Regions from separate parts of the Blautia fusiformis genome, predicted to be linked through region 1. Evidence: riboswitches for the same ligand, from Rfam matches in the RefSeq annotation. Region 1 holds a riboswitch; each other region holds the start of a gene.

Region 1 (5,919 bases):
TGCAAGAGCTTTTGATAACAGAGGACGCGAACTTACAAAACGTATTTTTTCTTTTCATAACGATCTGGAAGGGTTCAATTCTTTCAACCTTTGGGCAGAGACACTTAAGACTGAGAATAAAAAGACTGCAGTTCTGATCGGCTGCGAGCCAACAGGTCATTACTGGTTTGCGTTTGTGAAGTATGTAAATGATCATCAGAAAAGATTAGTAATGGTCAATCCATTCTCGGTTAAGAAGATCAAGGAACTTGATGATAACAGTCCAAAGAAAACAGATTCAAAAGATCCGAAAACAATCGCAAAACTAGTTGTGGATGGGAGATATTCAATCCCATACATGCCAGAAGGCATTTATGCCGAAATAAGAGACCTGGTATACAGCCGTGAGCCTATATGGATAATCTGAGGCATAAGTGTCGTGAAGAGCCGTATGCCTGAATTGGGCACGTACGGATCTGTGGGGGATATACCTAGTAATAGGTGTTTCTACCCGACAATTTAGGACTCGTCAGAGGATGGTGATCCTGGTAGACATGAGAGGTTAGTTACTGTAGGTGGATTTGGGAAACAGGAAGGCCTTCATAAGAAGAAACAAAGACGTTTTATTTCTTGTACCTAAAATCATCAGAAATGGACTCCATGAAGTCACTTCATATCCAGAAAACTCTATTTTGTAGATATATGTAACTTATTAACTGTTCAGCAAAGTCAGTAAAATCAAGGATTTTTGTTGAACATGCACTAAAAAGAATAGAGAGGTCCTCACCCACTGCTTATTGCTTTTCGTAACCTCCACAGGGGAGTTACTTGATTCGGTTAAAATATATGTAAATTTTCCACCAAAATATTATTGACGTAAGAAAAACCACATGGTATTTTATTTTTGGAAAAAATGAAAATTATTTTAAAGGCAAACCTGTTGAAAGGCAGGGTCGCAAAGCCAGAAGGGACTAAAGTCAGAAAGTTTGACCATGTCAGCCGGTTGCCACTGTTTCCATATCATCATAATATATGGAAAAGATGTTTGAACAGAAGAGATTCCGATACCTTTTATACTATATAGATGTGTGATTTTAAAGAATATAGTAGGGACACTGGCAGATTTTGGCAGATGTCCTTTTTGTATGCAAAAATGGGTAACGAAACTAGCAGGGACAGGTTTTCTGTATACAGATAAAAGCAGGATGAAGAAGGCATAAGACGGAGAGAGGACTTTTATAAAATGAAAAATTATGAAGACAAAATATATTCCTTAGGTGAGACTGTAACGGGGCAGACACAGGCCATGTCACAGGCCGTACAGAAAACACTGGAAAATAATGGCGGGGTAGGTATAATGACAGGATCTTATGACCAAAACCTGTCTATTTTGTCTGTGGATAATCTGCTGTTGCATAGTACAGGATATACATTCGATACTTTCATGGAACAGACAAAAGGCTCATTGAGAAATTTCTTTTATGACGAGGAAGATATACTGGAGCGAGACCGTTTTTTGCAGCTTCACGGAACAGGGGAAGCACAGATCCTTGCAGCAGACGGTACAGTGAATAATGTACGGCTTTGTAAAGAGGATGCGACAGATGAGGCGGGCAGACAGATCTGGGTTATGTCCGTACAGGTCAACTGGGATCATATAAATTTGGCACTGCTCAATGAGGCTATCTGTTCCGGCTTCTGGTATTTTGACTGTGACGAAAACAGTGAGATTGTGAATGCAAACTGGAGTCATGAATTTCGAAAAATGCTTGGCTATCATGACACCCTGGACTTTCCGAATAAACTGGAATCCTGGTCAGATCTTCTGCATCCACAGGATAAAGAAAGAGTAATGGTGCAGCTTCAGGCGGCAATTAAGGATAAGACGAACCAGATAAAATACCAGGTAGAGTATCGTATGAGAATGAAGGATAATCAATACCAGTGGTTTCGGGCATCGGCAGAAGTAATACGCCGTCTGGATGGTTCTGCCAGCAGGATTGCCGGGATTTTTATTAACATTGATGGGGAGAAAAAAGAAATCATGCAGGCACAAAAATCTGCTGCTTTCCACCGGGCTTTTACGAAAGCAGATTTGTGCGAGTATTATGTGAATCTGGAAGCGAATACTTTTGATACCTTTAAGGTTGAACCGTCCCTGATGACCGTCTTTGAACAGAGTCATACGTGGGATGAATTGATCCGGCATTTTGTGGATTCCTATGTTGTGGAGACAGATAAGAAGGCGGTATCCTCTTTTTACGACCGTGGTTATATTGCAGAAAGGCTGAAGGGGCTGGAAACCGAATTGGCTTTAGAGTGCCGTATCACTCTGAATGGAGAAGAACGATGGGTCCGCAATGTGGTCATACGTGGCGAAATAGAGGATTCAGAATATGCCATGATCTTTCTACGTGATATCACAGAGACAAAGGTAGAGAGCGCACGGCATCTGCAGATGGCAGCAGATAATGCTTCCATGGAGCAGCTGATCCAGAGCATAGTGCGTCTGGTTGACCGCTTTGTTGTCTGTGATCTGGAAAATGACAGATATGAATTCTACAATCTGAATGGACAGATGATATATAAACCTCTGGGATTTTATCATGATTTTCAGATGCAGGTTCTTGAAAAATATAAGACACTGGAACCATTGGAAGTTATAGATATCCTGATAGCCCCGGATAATATTCGGAAAAAACTGAAAAGTGAAAATGATATTTATAAGTTTGAGTATTGCAGCCTGGATGAAAAGACTTATAAAATCGCTTCTTATATTCCCTTGGAATGGAAGAATGGAAAGCTGGAAAAGGTATTGCTGGCATCCATGGATGTGACACAGGAGAAGAAAGCAGAGATTGAATCCCGTCAGGCACTGAAAGAGGCTTACCGGTCCGCAGAAAATGCAAATCGTGCGAAAACAGAATTCCTTTCCAATATGTCCCATGATATCCGGACACCAATGAATGCGATTGTGGGTCTGACAGCAATCGCAGGAGCAAATGTTGAGAGCCAGGACAGAGTCATTGAATGCCTCGGCAAGATCACAGAATCAAGCCGCCATCTGCTGGGGCTGATCAATGAAGTATTGGATATGGCACGCATTGAAAGTGGAAAAATGACACTGGCACAGGAAGATTTCAATCTGTCAGAGCTGGTAGATAATCTTATTACACTTACGAAACCGGTGCTTGATGAACATAAACATAATTTTGATATACACATCAATCATATTGAACATGAGGCTGTCTGTGGTGACAGCTTGAGGATTCAGCAGGTATTTGTGAATCTGATGAGTAATGCGATCAAGTATACACCGGATGGCGGGAATATTATTTTTTCCATAGAGGAAAAGCCAAATGGATTTTCAGAACTTGGATGCTATGAATTTACGATTGAGGATAATGGGATCGGTATGTCACCGGAATTCCAGAAAATCATGTTTGAGCCGTTCAGCCGCGCGGATGACCACCGGACAACCAGAGTCCAGGGAACTGGTCTGGGAATGGCAATCAGCAGAAATATTGTGAACCTGATGAATGGCACTATTAAAGTGGACAGTACCTTGCACAAGGGAACTAAAATCACAGTAACAATTTATCTGGAGCTTCAGGAAAAAGAAAAAGAACAGGACAGAAATCTGATGAATCTGCCGGTCCTGGTTGTGGATGATGATAGGACATGCTGTGAAAGTACAGTTGCAACATTAAAGGAAATCGGTATTATGGGTGAATGGGTTCTCTCTGGCAGGGAAGCGGTTGAGCGCTGTTATGCACGGCATGAGTTGAAAGATGATTACTTTGCTGTTATTTTAGACTGGAAGATGCCGGAGATGGATGGCATAGAAACAGCCAGACAGATCCGGAAGCGGATAGGAAAAGAGATCCCCATCATTGTACTGACATCCTATGAATTCAGCGAAATTGAAGAAGAAGCAAAGGCTGCAGGTGTAGATGCTTTTATTGCAAAACCGCTGTTCCGTTCCCGGCTGACGGCAACACTGCGGCAGTTTACTTCAGGAAGAAAAGAAAAAATAGCAAGAAATTATCTGGAGAAGCTGTCAGAATCAGACTACACGGGAAAAAGGATTCTGCTGGTTGAGGATAATGAGTTGAACAGAGAAATTGCTGGTGAAATTTTACAGATGACAGGTGCAAAAGTGGAAACGGCAGAAAATGGGAAAATTGCAGTTGAAAAAGTGGAAGCTTCTCCGAAAGGTTCGTATGATCTTGTTTTTATGGATATCCAAATGCCTGTCATGAATGGTTATGAGGCAACTGCAGCAATCAGGAGCCTTCCGGGTGAAAAGGGAAAACTGCCTATTGTTGCCATGACTGCCAATGCTTTTGCAGAAGATGTACAGCTGGCCAAAAATACAGGCATGAATGGACATATCGCGAAACCGCTGGATATGAATAAGCTGAATGATGTTCTGGAAAGCTGGCTGTAACTGATTTTCATGTGATCACAAAGTATATTACTAGGAACAGAGTGAACAGTAACAGTAACTCAGGTGATGCTGCATAAATCCTCAAATACTCCTTGCAATAAAAAAATACAGCAATTATAATATAAATACAAAAGCCGGATGCGGAGGCTGACTTCTGAAAACAAAGAAAGGAAGTATAAAATGGCGAAAATTTTAATCAGTCCGTCCAAATATTTACAGGGTGCGGGAGAAATGAAGAATCTTGGAACTTATGCTGCAAAGAGTGGAAAAAAAGCGTTGGTTCTGATCAGTAAAGGCGGATATAAAAGAATCGGTAAAACGATCGAAGAGAGCTTTGCTGAGAGTACCTGTGAGGTGGTTTTTGATTATTTTAACGGAGAATGCTGTAACAGTGAGATTGATCGTCTGGTAAAGATCGTAAAAGATGAGCAGTGTGATCTTACCATTGGTATTGGTGGAGGAAAGATCTTTGATACAGCGAAGGCAGTTGCATACTATGCGGGAACACCGGTATTTATCTGCCCGACGATCGCATCTACAGATGCCCCTTGCAGTGCTTTGTCTGTTATTTATACAGAAGAAGGAGTTTTTGAAAAATATCTGTTTCTTCCGGCGAATCCGAATCTTGTTCTGATGGATACAGATATCATCACCAAATCGCCGGTTCGTCTTACTGTGGCTGGTATGGGAGATGCACTGGCAACATATTTTGAGGCAAGGGCATGCAAGAGAAGCGGAGCAACTTCCTGTGCAGGAGGTAAGACAACAGAGGCTGCCATGGCACTGGCTGAACTTTGCTTTAATACCTTGATGGATGAGGGCGTAAAAGCTAAGATAGCTCTGGAAGCAGGCGTATGCACACCGGCAGTTGAGAAAGTGATTGAGGCTAATACACTTCTTTCTGGAATTGGTTTTGAAAGTGCAGGACTTGCAGGTGCACATGCGATCCATAACGGATTTACTGTACTGGAAGAATGCCATCATATGTATCATGGAGAAAAAGTTGCATTCGGAACCATCACACAGCTGGTACTGGAGAATATTCCCCAGGAAGATCTGGAAGAGATCATCTTATGGTGCATTGAAGTAGGACTTCCTGTTACTCTGGCAGAGCTTGGAGCTGGGAAGGTAACGGATGAGCAGCTTATGGAAGTTGCCACAACTGCATGTGCGGAGAATGATACACTTCACAACATGCCATTTGAAGTTACACCGGAAACTGTATTTGCAGCAATCAAAGCGGCAGATGCATATGGAAGATATTACCTGGATGAGGAATAAACAGATAAAAAGTAAATAGCTGATATAAAAATTGCAATCTGCAGAAACAAGAGTTATCAAGTATTGTTATCCTGCAGGTTGCTTTTTTTTATGTATGGCTGTAATATAACAGAAAGATCAGTAAATATCGGAACAAAAAACATACGGAGGAATATTTGTGGCAAAAAAACGAAAACCCAAAATGGAGCTTCGATATTATAAGATGCCGG
Region 2 (5,919 bases), on a different contig from region 1:
GAGGAATGCATCCATGAAGGATCTGCAGTTTCCGTTTCCATACAGAGAAGGGCAGCGGGATATAGTTAGTGGTGTGTACCATACGGTTTCCAGCGGGAAGACCTTATTTGTTCAGGCGCCTACCGGTGTGGGAAAAACCATGTCTGCCATTTTTCCGTCCGTGCGCGCCATCGGTGAGGGAAAAGGTGAAACACTTTTTTATCTTACCGCAAAAACCATCACAGGAACTGTGGCGCAGGAGGCATTTCACATCCTGCGGGAAAAAGGTCTGAAATTCAAGGTAACGGCGATCACGGCAAAGGAAAAGCTGTGTTTTCAGGATACTCCGGAATGTACACCGGAGAAATGTCCTTATGCAAAGGGGCATTTTGACCGGGTAAATGATGCGGTTTATGAGCTCTGGACCACTGAAGAGGTATATTCCAGAGAAGTGATCCGTGCTCATGCAGAAAAATGGCAGGTGTGCCCTTTTGAAATGTGTCTGGATCTTTCAATCTGGGTAGACGGGATCATCTGTGATTATAATTACGTGTTTGATCCCAATGTTCATCTGAAACGTTTTTTCGGGGAAAATATTTCCGGGGATCATATTTTTCTGATCGATGAGGCACATAATCTGGTAGAACGTGGCAGAGAGATGTACAGTGCCGGTATTTCCCGTCAGAGTCTGGTAGCACTTCGAAAGAAGATAAGAAAGAGGTTTTCAAAACTGGCCAGAACACTGGATAAAGCAAATCGCCAGATGATGGAACTGGAAGAGAATCTTGCGGAAACAGGAAAAGGGTATCAGGTGCTTCCCAATCCCGGAGTACTGCCGATCACATTTCTCACGATATCAGGTGAACTGGAAGAAATACTGGAGGAAAAAGAACTGGAAGAAGAACTACGCAGGGAAATACTGGAATTTTATTTTATAGTGCGTGATTTTTTAAATGTTTCAGAGCTGGTAGATGAAAATTATGTAGTATATACCGAAAACAGCGCAGAAGAAGGATTTCGTCTGAGGCTGTTCTGTGTGAACCCGGCAGAAAATCTGGGAGAATACCTGAAAAAAGGGAAAAGTGCTATTTTCTTTTCAGCTACAATGTTTCCCATGCTCTATTACCGGGAGCTTTTGACAACAGACCGTGATGCCTATGGGATTTATGTGCAGTCTCCTTTCCCAAAAGAAAACCGCAGGATTCTTATCGGCAGCGACGTAAGCAGCCGGTATACCCGGAGAAATCGTGCAGAATACCGGAAGATCGCCGGATATATTGCCAGATGTGTCTGGCAGAGGCAGGGAAATTATATGGTGTTTTTTCCGTCGTATCGTCTTATGGAAGACGTACTGCAGGTTTATGAGGAAGAATTTTCCGTAGACTGGGTGCGCTGCGTGTGTCAGACACCAGATATGACAGAACAGGAACGGGAAGGATTTTTGGAGGAATTTCAGGAACGGGAAGGTACCCTGGTAGGGTTCTGTGTCCTTGGAGGGATTTTTTCTGAGGGTGTTGATCTGACAGGGGAAAGTCTGATCGGGGCAGTGATCGTAGGAACCGGACTTCCCCAGATCGGCAGTCAGCGTGAGATCCTGAAAGAGTATTACGATAAAAAGAATCACTGTGGTTTTGATTATGCATATCGCTATCCGGGTATGAACAAGGTGCTTCAGGCCGCCGGGCGCGTGATCCGCACAAAAGAGGATAAAGGCGTGATATTGCTTCTGGATGACCGCTTCTGGGATCGGGATTACCAGGAAATCTTTCCCAGGGAATGGCAGGACCGTACAGGCTGCAGGCTGGATACGGTAGAAGGTGCAGTGGAGACGTTCTGGAAGAGGTTTACTTGACAGAACGGAGAAATCCGATATACTTATAGAGTCTTTATCTGGAAAATCACTGGAGGAATGTGTGGATGCCGGATCAGGACAAGAAACTGTAAAATAGGATCATAAGAAAAGTGAAAGAAGTATATGAGACGAAAAAAAATATATAAAGCATTGGCATTTTGTCTGAGCACAGTGATGCTCGCACAGCCGGTTTTTGCGACAACAGTGCAGCAGACGGCACAGGGAAGCCTTGGTTCTGTTACGGAGGAGTCCCAGATACTTCCAATTCCCGGTGAAAACGGGAAATATATTCTGAAAAGCAATGGCTTTTACTGCCTGAATGAAGATGGAACCAAAGAAAATACTCCGGCAGTGTATTATTTTGATCATTTTGAGATCGACGGAACGGTTTTTGATGGATATTATTATCACGACGAAAGCGGTAAATTTACAGCGGGAAACTCGCATATGGTCCAGATCACCGATCTGAAGGCTCCGGCAAAAGACGGCAGCGGTGAGGAAGTTTCTTTTGACGGCTGTTATATGGTAAACAATCTGGGAAAACTCAGCGCCTCTCCACAGGTACGTTATATGGATGAGCTGGTGGTGGACAAAACAACATACAACGGGCTGTATTATTTTGATGAATATGGAAAAATGGTCACAGATCCAGGTATCCATTATCTGGAAATGAATGCTGCAGGACAGATGTTTGACGGATATTATTATTTTGGCGGAGAAAACGGCGTTCTGCTCCAGGAAGAGGGAGAGACTCCGGAGGGATTTTCCGTGGATAAATCCGGAAAAGTCGAGACGAAAGATCTGGGAATGGATGGCCTTGAGAAACGGCTTGCAGATCTTCTTGGAACCTATGAGGGTACATGGAGCGTTTATGTAAAGGATCTGACCAGTGATCAGGAGTTTGAACAGAACAGTCAATCACTGTACTCAGCCAGTCTGATCAAAGTGTTTGTCATGGCCCAGACCTATGCCAACATGGATACAGTCCTTCAGAGCGAAGCGGCAAAAATGAAAAAAGATGTTACAGATCCGTCCGTATCCACAAAGGTCAATGATCTTCTCTGGAATATGATCACAGTCAGTGACAATGAATCCTTTAATGAGCTGGTACGTCTGCAGACAGCATCGGGTGTTTTTAAGGACGGAGCACAGGCTGTAAATGGATTTCTTGCGGAACAGAAATTTGCAGATACTTCCGTTCAGCACATCTTAAGCCCGTCCTCTTCAAAGGACGTCGGCCTCGGCGGCAGGAACACCACTTCCGTAAAAGACTGCGCAGAGCTTCTTTTCCGGATCTATAAAGGAGAATGTGTATCGAAAGAAGCTTCGGAGGCTATGCGTAATCTGCTTCTGAATCAGCAGGTTACTACTAAGATCCCCAGCGGGATATCTGCGTCCGTGGAAATTGCAAATAAGACTGGAGAAACGGATACGGACCAGCATGATATCGCCATTGTATATGGAAAAAAGACTACATATATCCTCTGTGTGATGTCAGAAGACTGTAAACCTGGGGACGCAGTTTCGCATATCCGGGATATTTCCGGTATTGTTTATAATTATCTGAATATGGACCTTGACCAGGGGTGATCTGTGAGTTAGAATAAAAAACAGCTGAGCAAGATCCTGATGGATATTTCCGACAGAGAAGTATCCGAAATGTTCGTGAAAGGAGAATTCTATTATGAAGACAGTACATACAGACAAAGCACCTGCAGCAATCGGACCATACTCCCAGGCTATCATCCATGGAGATACGCTTTACACATCCGGTCAGATCCCGGTGGATCCGGCAACCGGAGAGGTAGTTGGAACAACCATCGAGGAGCAGGCTGACCGTGTTATGAAGAACCTCGGAGCAGTTCTGGAAGCTGCCGGCTCCAGCTATGAGAATGCAGTCAAGACAGTATGCTTCCTTGCAGATATGAACGATTTTGCGGCATTTAATGAAGTATATGCCAAATATTTCGTAAATAAACCTGCACGTTCCTGTGTTGCAGTCAAGACACTGCCAAAGAACGTTCTCTGCGAGGTAGAAGTGATCGCAGCAATCTGATGATTTGATAAAAAATCCCTGTTGTCTGATTTCAGTCAGACGCGGGGATTTTTTTCGTGGGGATAAAGTATTTTTCTCTGTTTTGGAGCAATCTCTTTTTGTGTGTTTTCAGGCGTTAAAACGGTAATGTTTTTTCTTGTGTAAAGTAGAGCGCTGTAGTATAATAAAACCAGTTTTTTAGGATACGTATAAAAGCTTAATAAGGATGATCGGCAAACCAGATGAAAGTCTGGGACGCAAAGCTATAGGGCCTGTAAAATGGCAGCCAGTTGCATGAAATGAGGTGCACTGTCTGTGAGACGGTGTTTTTTTTATCGTTAGCTTTACGGTTGTCGTAGCTGTCTGCGTTATGCTGGTGATTTCTCTTGTTATGCGTAGAAATCAGCAGGAAGCGATCCGTGTGGAGCGGGAAAATAATGCGAGGCTGGAAACCGTAAATACAGATATGAAAAAAACAAAAAGGATAGTTAGGGATAGATGGAAAATGAAAGGAAAAAGAGTGATTGCAGGCATTCTGCTTGCGGGCATCTTAGCAGTCACCCTGTCAGGGTGTAAAAACACAGATAACACGAAAGAAGAACCAGAAAAGCCTGTTATTACCCTTGGCAGCGATAATTATCCACCATACAATTATCTGAATGAGGATGGTGTACCGACGGGTATAGATGTAGAACTGGCTACAGAAGCTTTCGAGAGAATGGGATATCAGGTGAAGGTTGTCCAGATCAACTGGGAGAAGAAAAAAGAACTGGTAGAGAGTGGAGAGATTGATTGTATCATGGGATGTTTTTCCATGGAAGGGCGCCTTGACGATTACCGATGGGCAGGACCATACATAGCAAGCCGTCAGGTGGTCGCTGTAAATGAGAACAGTGATATCTATAAACTGAGTGATCTGGAGGGAAAGAATCTGGCTGTTCAGTCCACAACCAAACCGGAAAGCATCTTTCTGAACCGGACAGATGAAAGAATCCCCAAATTGGGAAATCTGATCAGTCTTGGACATCGGGAACTGATCTATACGTTTCTTGGGAAAGGATATGTAGATGCAGTTGCCGCACACGAGGAATCTATCGTTCAGTATATGAAGGATTATGATACAAGCTTCCGTATCCTGGAAGAGCCTCTTATGATCACCGGAATAGGTGTCGCTTTTGCAAAAGATGATGACAGGGGAATCTGTGAGCAGATGGATCAGACACTGGCGGAGATGCGTCAGGATGGCACATCCCTGAAAATTATTGAAAAATATCTGGATGATCCCCAGAAGTATCTGGAGGTGGATGATCTTGGATATTAAGAGAAAGACAAAAGGAAAACGAATCCAGCTGCTCGGAGGTCTGCTCGGAATCTGTGTGGCTGTAGTCTCTCTGTTTTATTTCTTCTACGCAGAAAAAGCGGAAGCAGAGAAAAGACTGGTGGAGATCGTAAACTATGTCAAAGTGCAGTGCTCAACCTACACCCATTATAATGAATCTTCGGAATCCAAAAGTCTTTTACGTGCCATTGAAAGTGCCAGACAGATGAGTACAAATATTAGCATGGAAACAGAAAACGGCGATCAGCTAAGCCAGGATTTGCTGAAAGAAAACCTGCAGACTCTCTGGGTGGATGGCATCATAGTGCTGGATAAAGAAGGAAAGATGGACTGTGAATACAGTATGGAGGAGTCTCTGACTAATGAGATCACGGAGTATCTGCAAAAAGAAATTATCATGGATTTTGCCGGATATGAAGAAAGATCTTATTCAGAACGGTTTGCCAGGAAAGATGGATCCTATATTGACATTGCAGCCTGTGCCAGAAAAGATGTGCCAGGTATCGTTGCAATCTATTACTACACATCTCCTGAATTTACCAGAAATTATACCCTGACGATACAAGAGCTTTTAAATGGTTATAGTGTCCAGAAAGATGGAACGATCATTGTTGCAGATGATGGGATCGTTGTTGCCAGTAATGATGAGAGGCTGTTAGGGCAGAATACAGCCGACAACGAAGTTGTTCAGGCAATGAAAAAGCATACAGACAG
Region 3 (5,919 bases), on a different contig from region 1:
CCAGATTCTTATGAGAAAGCTTGCCATACTCTTTGAATTTCTTTACACGGAAATAAACGGTCCCGTCAGCTGCCGGATATGCATATCCTTTATCAATAAGAGTCTGGATCATGTCGATCATGCCCTGGATCTCCTGTGTAGCCTGAGGTGCAGTTGTAGCAGGTTTTACATTCATATCTGCCATATCCTTCTTGCACTCTTTGATATAACGGGTAGAGATTTCCTCTGCGGAAACGCCCTCTTCAATGGCCTTCTTAATGATCTTGTCATCTACATCGGTAAAGTTGGATACATAATTTACTTCATATCCTTTATATTCCATATATCTGCGCACCGTATCAAAAATGATCATAGGGCGGGCATTTCCGATATGGATCAGATTGTATACCGTAGGTCCGCAGACATACATTTTTACTTTTCCTTCTTCCAGAGGTACAAATTCCTCTTTTCTGCGTGTCAGTGTGTTAAAAATCTTCATGTTACTCTTCCTCCAATTTCCCGATTCTGTACAGGGAGCAGATCGCCTGTGAGGAGATTCCCTCTCCCTGTCCTGTAAATCCAAGGCCTTCCTCTGTGGTCGCCTTGATATTCAGCTGTGATATTTTAATCCCAAGTGCTTCTGCGATATTTTCTCTCATCGTCGGAATATGTGGTGCCATCTTCGGTTTCTGAGCAATGATGGTGGCATCGATATTTCCGATCGCATAGTCATTCTCCTTCAGTAATCCGGCAACATGCACCAGAAGTTTCACACTGGAGATTCCCTTATATGCAGGGTCTGTATCCGGAAAATGCTTTCCGATATCTCCAAGAGCCGCAGCTCCCAGAAGTGCATCCATGATCGCATGGATCAGAACATCCGCATCCGAATGGCCCAAAAGACCTTTTTCCCAGGGAATATCAACACCACCAAGGATCAGCTTCCTGCCCTCTGTCAGTTTATGTACATCATATCCCATTCCTACTCTCATCAAACCGTTCATCACTGCCTTTCCTGAAATTTATGTCAAGTCAAAAGAACCTTTTATGAGCTGTTCCTGCTCAGTATGTGAGCATCTTCCGAAGTCTCAGAAGGCTCAGCCTTCTTCTTGTATACGGTGCAAGTCTGAGACTCTCCTCGATCGCTTTTCCCGGCAGTCCGATATCCCGGACTCTGCTCACGCAGCCAACGATACTCATCATCTCCTGCATATCTGTAACTGCAGGAAGAAGATCTATGATCTTAAGGATTTCCGGAAGTGCACCGGAAAGTGTTTCTGTGCTTACATCGTCCAGAAGTTCCGGGGTGTTTTCTTTTTCAAGTGCTCCAAGAATCCCTTTTCTGCCGAAGGTCTCCTGCAGGAGTTCTGTGTCTCCGTCTGTAAAGGCATGCACTCTGCAGGCTCCTCTTCGGATAGCATCTGCAAGCTTTTTATATTCCAGAAGGACCAGCATGGTTGCTGCAGAAACCTTCTCCCCGTGAAGAGCATCCAGGTGACCATTGACCACTTCCATATCCCAGAGGTGGACCATATGGTGCTCCGCCCCGGATGCCGGTCTGGAGTTTCCTGTCATCTGCATGGCCAGTCCGGAAAGGATCAGCGCATACATCAGCTTCTCACATGCATCTTTCTCTCCTGCTGCAATTTCTTTCAGATTATCCTTAACAGTCCGGATCGCTTTTGTTTCCAGGTCTGCCACCGCTGTACAATAGTATTCATCCACAAGAATACTTGCTATCTTCCAGTCTGCCAGCGCAATGTATTTTCCCAGAATATCCGACACCCCGGCTGCTGTAAGCCTTGCAGGCGCCTTAGCAAAAATATCCGTATCCGCAAAAACAAAAAGTGGCGCAGATGCCTGAAATACTTTTTTTACACCATTCCAGGTCATGTCTGCTACTGTGGAAGTAAATCCGTCTGAACTGGCTGCGGTGGGCACAGAGACAAAAGGGATCCGGTACTGATGGGCGACAAAACGGCTGAGATCATGGATCGTCCCCGCTCCAACTGCAAGAACAAGATCGATGTCCTCTTCCATATAATTCTCCACGATCTCCACGGCACGCTCATCTGCCTCAAGACCTTCAGCATCCAGGATCAGTACCTGACACCGGTCGTAGATATCCTCCATCAGTTCCTCTGTAGCTTTGTAACTGTTCGTGTCACAGATCAGAAGCGGGGAAATACATTCTTTCAGATCACCGTCTGACATTTCCTTTTCCAGTTTCCCGATAGCTCCTGATTCAATTACAATTTCTCTAACGTCTATGTGGTGCTCCCTCCCGCAGCTGCAAGGTCGGGCAAAATCGTCCGCATCGACTCGCATGTACTTATGTCCTCCTGACTTCTTTTAATGATTCACAGCGTATTTCTCTGTCCGCTGAATGATACAATATTACAGTTTGGTATTATACAGGATTTTTTTTTATTACGCAATGATAGAGTTCAACTTGTTTCATCATATAGCAAAAATCCTTTATTTTCAAGGATTTCCGGTGTTTCTACGCCAAACAATGTTTCGTCTGGTTGCGTCTATTTTCTTTTGTTTGTCACAAAAATTGTCATAATAAAAAGCCACGCCCAATAAAGGGAATGGCTCTGATTATTACATTACATTTTCAAGCTTTTTCATTTCATTCTGTAAACGTGTAAATTTTTGCCCTAAATGTTCTGCTGACAAAAAAGCTCAAAAGCAATATAACGACCGGAAACGCAAAAAGAATCCTACTATTACAGAGATTTGATTAAGGGAAAGAAAGTTTCTCCTTGCCCTAATGACTATAACTCTTCTATTCAAACTCAAAAGCAGTATGAAGAATGGTTAAAACAAAAACATCAAGAATTGACAAAAAGGCCAAAGAAACACCCGGTACATTAATTTGCACCGGGTATTTTTATATGTTCCATTCTGTTCTAAGTTGTGTTATACTGACTGCGTTGTCCAACCGAGACCCGGCAACGGGGGGAGGTGAACACATGGAAATAGTCATATCTTTTTTAGTGGCTGTTGCGGCAGGTGTGACTTGCCATCTCATTTGCAAATGGTTAGACAGTCATAACAAGGACAACGAATAGCCTGGTGGATGCTCAACCACTGAAATAAAAAGAGAAGAACCCTCGCATGTATTGGTGGTACATACGGGGGTTCGTTCTTTGTTCACATGGAACATCGTCATATCTTTTTTGCCTACTGGCATTATAGCATATGCCGATCATGAAATCAATATGCTTCGTCTTTGTAAATCCGTGATTTTTCCGCCGTTTGTCACAAAATTGTCACAAAATCATATTTTCAAAGCATCCCACACATCCAAAAATGCTTTAAAATCAACACTTTCCAGACTTCACGGTATAAATATATTGCTTTCTTTTTTTACGCAATAACGTGCTTTGACTTGTTTCATCTTATACCAAGAATCCTTTGTTTTCAAGGATTTCCAGTGTTTCTACGCAAAACAATATTTCGTCTGATCGCGTCTATTATCTTTTATCTACTCTGAGCTGAAAGCTAATTATATTTCTTGCATATCTGTTTATTTTTATACATATAAGCATCTGCAGCATCCAATAACATCTGCATTGTACACGACATATCATCGGAGGATAATGCCCATCCGCATGCATAGTCGATTGGTATTTGATTTTCATAACTATTTAATCTGTCTTTTTCTCTGTTCAAGGATTTTAATATTTCCTTAATTTTCGCCTCGCTTGTATGATAAATGACTGCTATAAACTCATCTCCGCCATATCTTCCAACAAAATCCTTTTCTGGAATAACACTGCGCAAAAGCTTTGCGAAATTTATTATTAACTGATCTCCTGCGGAATGTCCCATTGTATCATTTACAGTTTTTAAATTATTTAAATCAAACATTATGCAAGCTGTAGGATCTGTAATTATATCTTTTTTATTAAGAAGATCATTACAGGCATTTTTATTTGGCAGCCCAGTATGGGCATCTATGAATGCTTTCTGTTCCAGCAGTCTGTTTTGCATTGCCATCTGCATTGCCCTTAGAGTCTGCATAATAACCAATATCACCAGACTCAACATATCAAGTGCCGACAAAAGCTCTATAGTACGAATCTTTACAGCGATCTTTTCTGAATAGCTTTCTGCGGAAGAGACAGTTTCATCTGCCATCGAAAAATATATTTCACTCATATTAACAATGTCTGTATTTTCGTATCCCTTGTTTCTTGCTGCTTCAATTTCTGTTTTCAATTTATCCCAGTAATCACTCTGGATTTGCAATTTTTCCTGGTATTCTTCGTCATTGAGTTTTACCAGATCATAATGTCCATCCTGATATCTCAATCCAAGAAGAATATCATCCAAATATTTAATTAATTCTTCATTTTGGTTTCCTGTAATTTCTAATTTTACTTCACGCTGTGTAGCTCCACGTACCAGACCTGCATAATTTATTACGCGTGCTGTCCCCTGCAGCCTACTAATCTGAATCATCATAAAAATAATAAGAACTACTAATATCAATATAAGGAAACTCTGTATAATACCTATTATATTTTTACTTTTCTTGTTTGTCTGCATTTCACAATTTATCCCAAACCTTAAATAATATTCATTTACTTTCCTACAGGAAATCAAATGACAGACTTTTGGTCAGCGAACTTTCATTAAGAATATTAATCTTTGAAGATGGAATGACAGTTGCAGCAGTTTTCTTGTTGCTTTATAACTTCCGCTAACATCAACAGCAGCTTATCAATCCACTCATGTCATTGATGTTTGGATCATAAACTGTCTGTGTACAAATATCGGGAAGATCATCTCCTGTTGATAAATCATTCCTCAAAAAAAGCACTGCCAACCAGACAGTGCACCTCATTTTATGCAACTGGCTGCCATTTTACAGGCCCTGTAGCTTTGCGTCCCAGACTTTCATCTGGTTTGCCGATTTCCTTATTATAGCTTTTACACGTATACAAAAAAACTGGTTTTATTATACTATAGTGCTCTACTATATACAAGAAAAACATTACCGTTTTAACGTCCAAAAATAAAAAAAGAACAGCCGATATATATATCGAACTGTTCTCCCACTTCCGAAATCCACGCAGCATTGACATTACCGTTCTATATATTTTGTGATGACAGATATTAAAATCCTCATATCAACCGGCTTCGCCACATGGTCATCCATTCCGGCATGCAAAGCAGCCTGTACATCCTCTGCAAATGCATTTGCTGTCATTGCAATAATAGGGATCTCCTTTCCGTCTGGACGCTCCGACAGATTTCTGATAGCTTTTGTCGTTTCATAGCCATTCATTTCCGGCATCATGATATCCATCAAAATCAGATCAAAGGTCCCCGGAGCTGTATTGCAAAACTGTGCCAAGGCAGATTTTCCATCGGCAGTCCTAGTTACGATCATCCCTTGTTCTTCCAGCAAAGCTGCTGCTATCTCTGCATTTAAATCATTGTCCTCTGCCAAAAGGACATGCAGACCATGTAAATCCATATCTTTCCTTAACTTTTCTTCCTTTTCAGACAGTATCTGTTCTGCTATAAGCAGGGGAATTTCTACCGTAAATGTTGAGCCAATACCCTTTCTGCTGCTGACCTCAATTTTTCCACCCATAAGATCTACATACTGTTTGGCAATGGCCATTCCCAGTCCGGCTCCCTTATAGCTGGTTCTTGCCCCACCATTTTCCTGACTGAACTCATCAAATATTCTGGTCTGGAACTCCTCACTCATACCAATTCCGGTATCTGATATACGATAGCGTACAATTATATGATTCTCATCATTACCCGGAGCGTTTTCTGCAGCGAATGAAATGGTGCCTCCGTCTTTTGTAAATTTGACTGCATTACTGATAATGTTGAGCAATACTTCCCTGATTCTGAGTTCATCTACCATCACATAAGGAGTTTTTAGTTTTTCTCTTGAAACATACAAAT

Evidence for each region. Region 1 has a riboswitch for cyclic di-GMP ahead of LKD46_RS01910 (hybrid sensor histidine kinase/response regulator). Riboswitches for the same ligand answer to the same signal wherever they lie in the genome.
Region 2: another riboswitch for cyclic di-GMP. It lies ahead of LKD46_RS05450 (substrate-binding periplasmic protein); the one in region 1 lies ahead of LKD46_RS01910 (hybrid sensor histidine kinase/response regulator).
Region 3: another riboswitch for cyclic di-GMP. It lies ahead of LKD46_RS05485 (GGDEF domain-containing protein); the one in region 1 lies ahead of LKD46_RS01910 (hybrid sensor histidine kinase/response regulator).

The regions. Positions count from the first base shown of each region.
Region 1 covers NZ_JAJEPT010000002.1:96-6,014, forward strand. Annotated here, with positions in the region: partial or broken gene LKD46_RS01905 (IS110 family transposase) at 1-406, shown strand, start outside; cyclic di-GMP riboswitch class I at 900-990, shown strand; gene LKD46_RS01910 (hybrid sensor histidine kinase/response regulator) at 1,223-4,429, shown strand; gene LKD46_RS01915 (glycerol dehydrogenase) at 4,610-5,710, shown strand; gene LKD46_RS01920 (helix-turn-helix domain-containing protein) at 5,868-5,919, shown strand, end outside.
Region 2 covers NZ_JAJEPT010000004.1:186,152-192,070, forward strand. Annotated here, with positions in the region: gene LKD46_RS05435 (ATP-dependent DNA helicase) at 1-1,831, shown strand, start outside; gene LKD46_RS05440 (serine hydrolase) at 1,955-3,421, shown strand; gene LKD46_RS05445 (RidA family protein) at 3,516-3,887, shown strand; cyclic di-GMP riboswitch class I at 4,089-4,164, shown strand; gene LKD46_RS05450 (substrate-binding periplasmic protein) at 4,372-5,187, shown strand; gene LKD46_RS05455 (ATP-binding response regulator) at 5,171-5,919, shown strand, end outside.
Region 3 covers NZ_JAJEPT010000004.1:200,748-206,666, reverse strand. Annotated here, with positions in the region: gene cysS (cysteine--tRNA ligase) at 1-478, opposite strand, end outside; gene ispF (2-C-methyl-D-erythritol 2,4-cyclodiphosphate synthase) at 480-971, opposite strand; gene LKD46_RS05490 (sn-glycerol-1-phosphate dehydrogenase) at 1,042-2,307, opposite strand; gene LKD46_RS05485 (GGDEF domain-containing protein) at 3,490-4,539, opposite strand; cyclic di-GMP riboswitch class I at 4,839-4,914, opposite strand; gene LKD46_RS05480 (response regulator) at 5,078-5,919, opposite strand, start outside.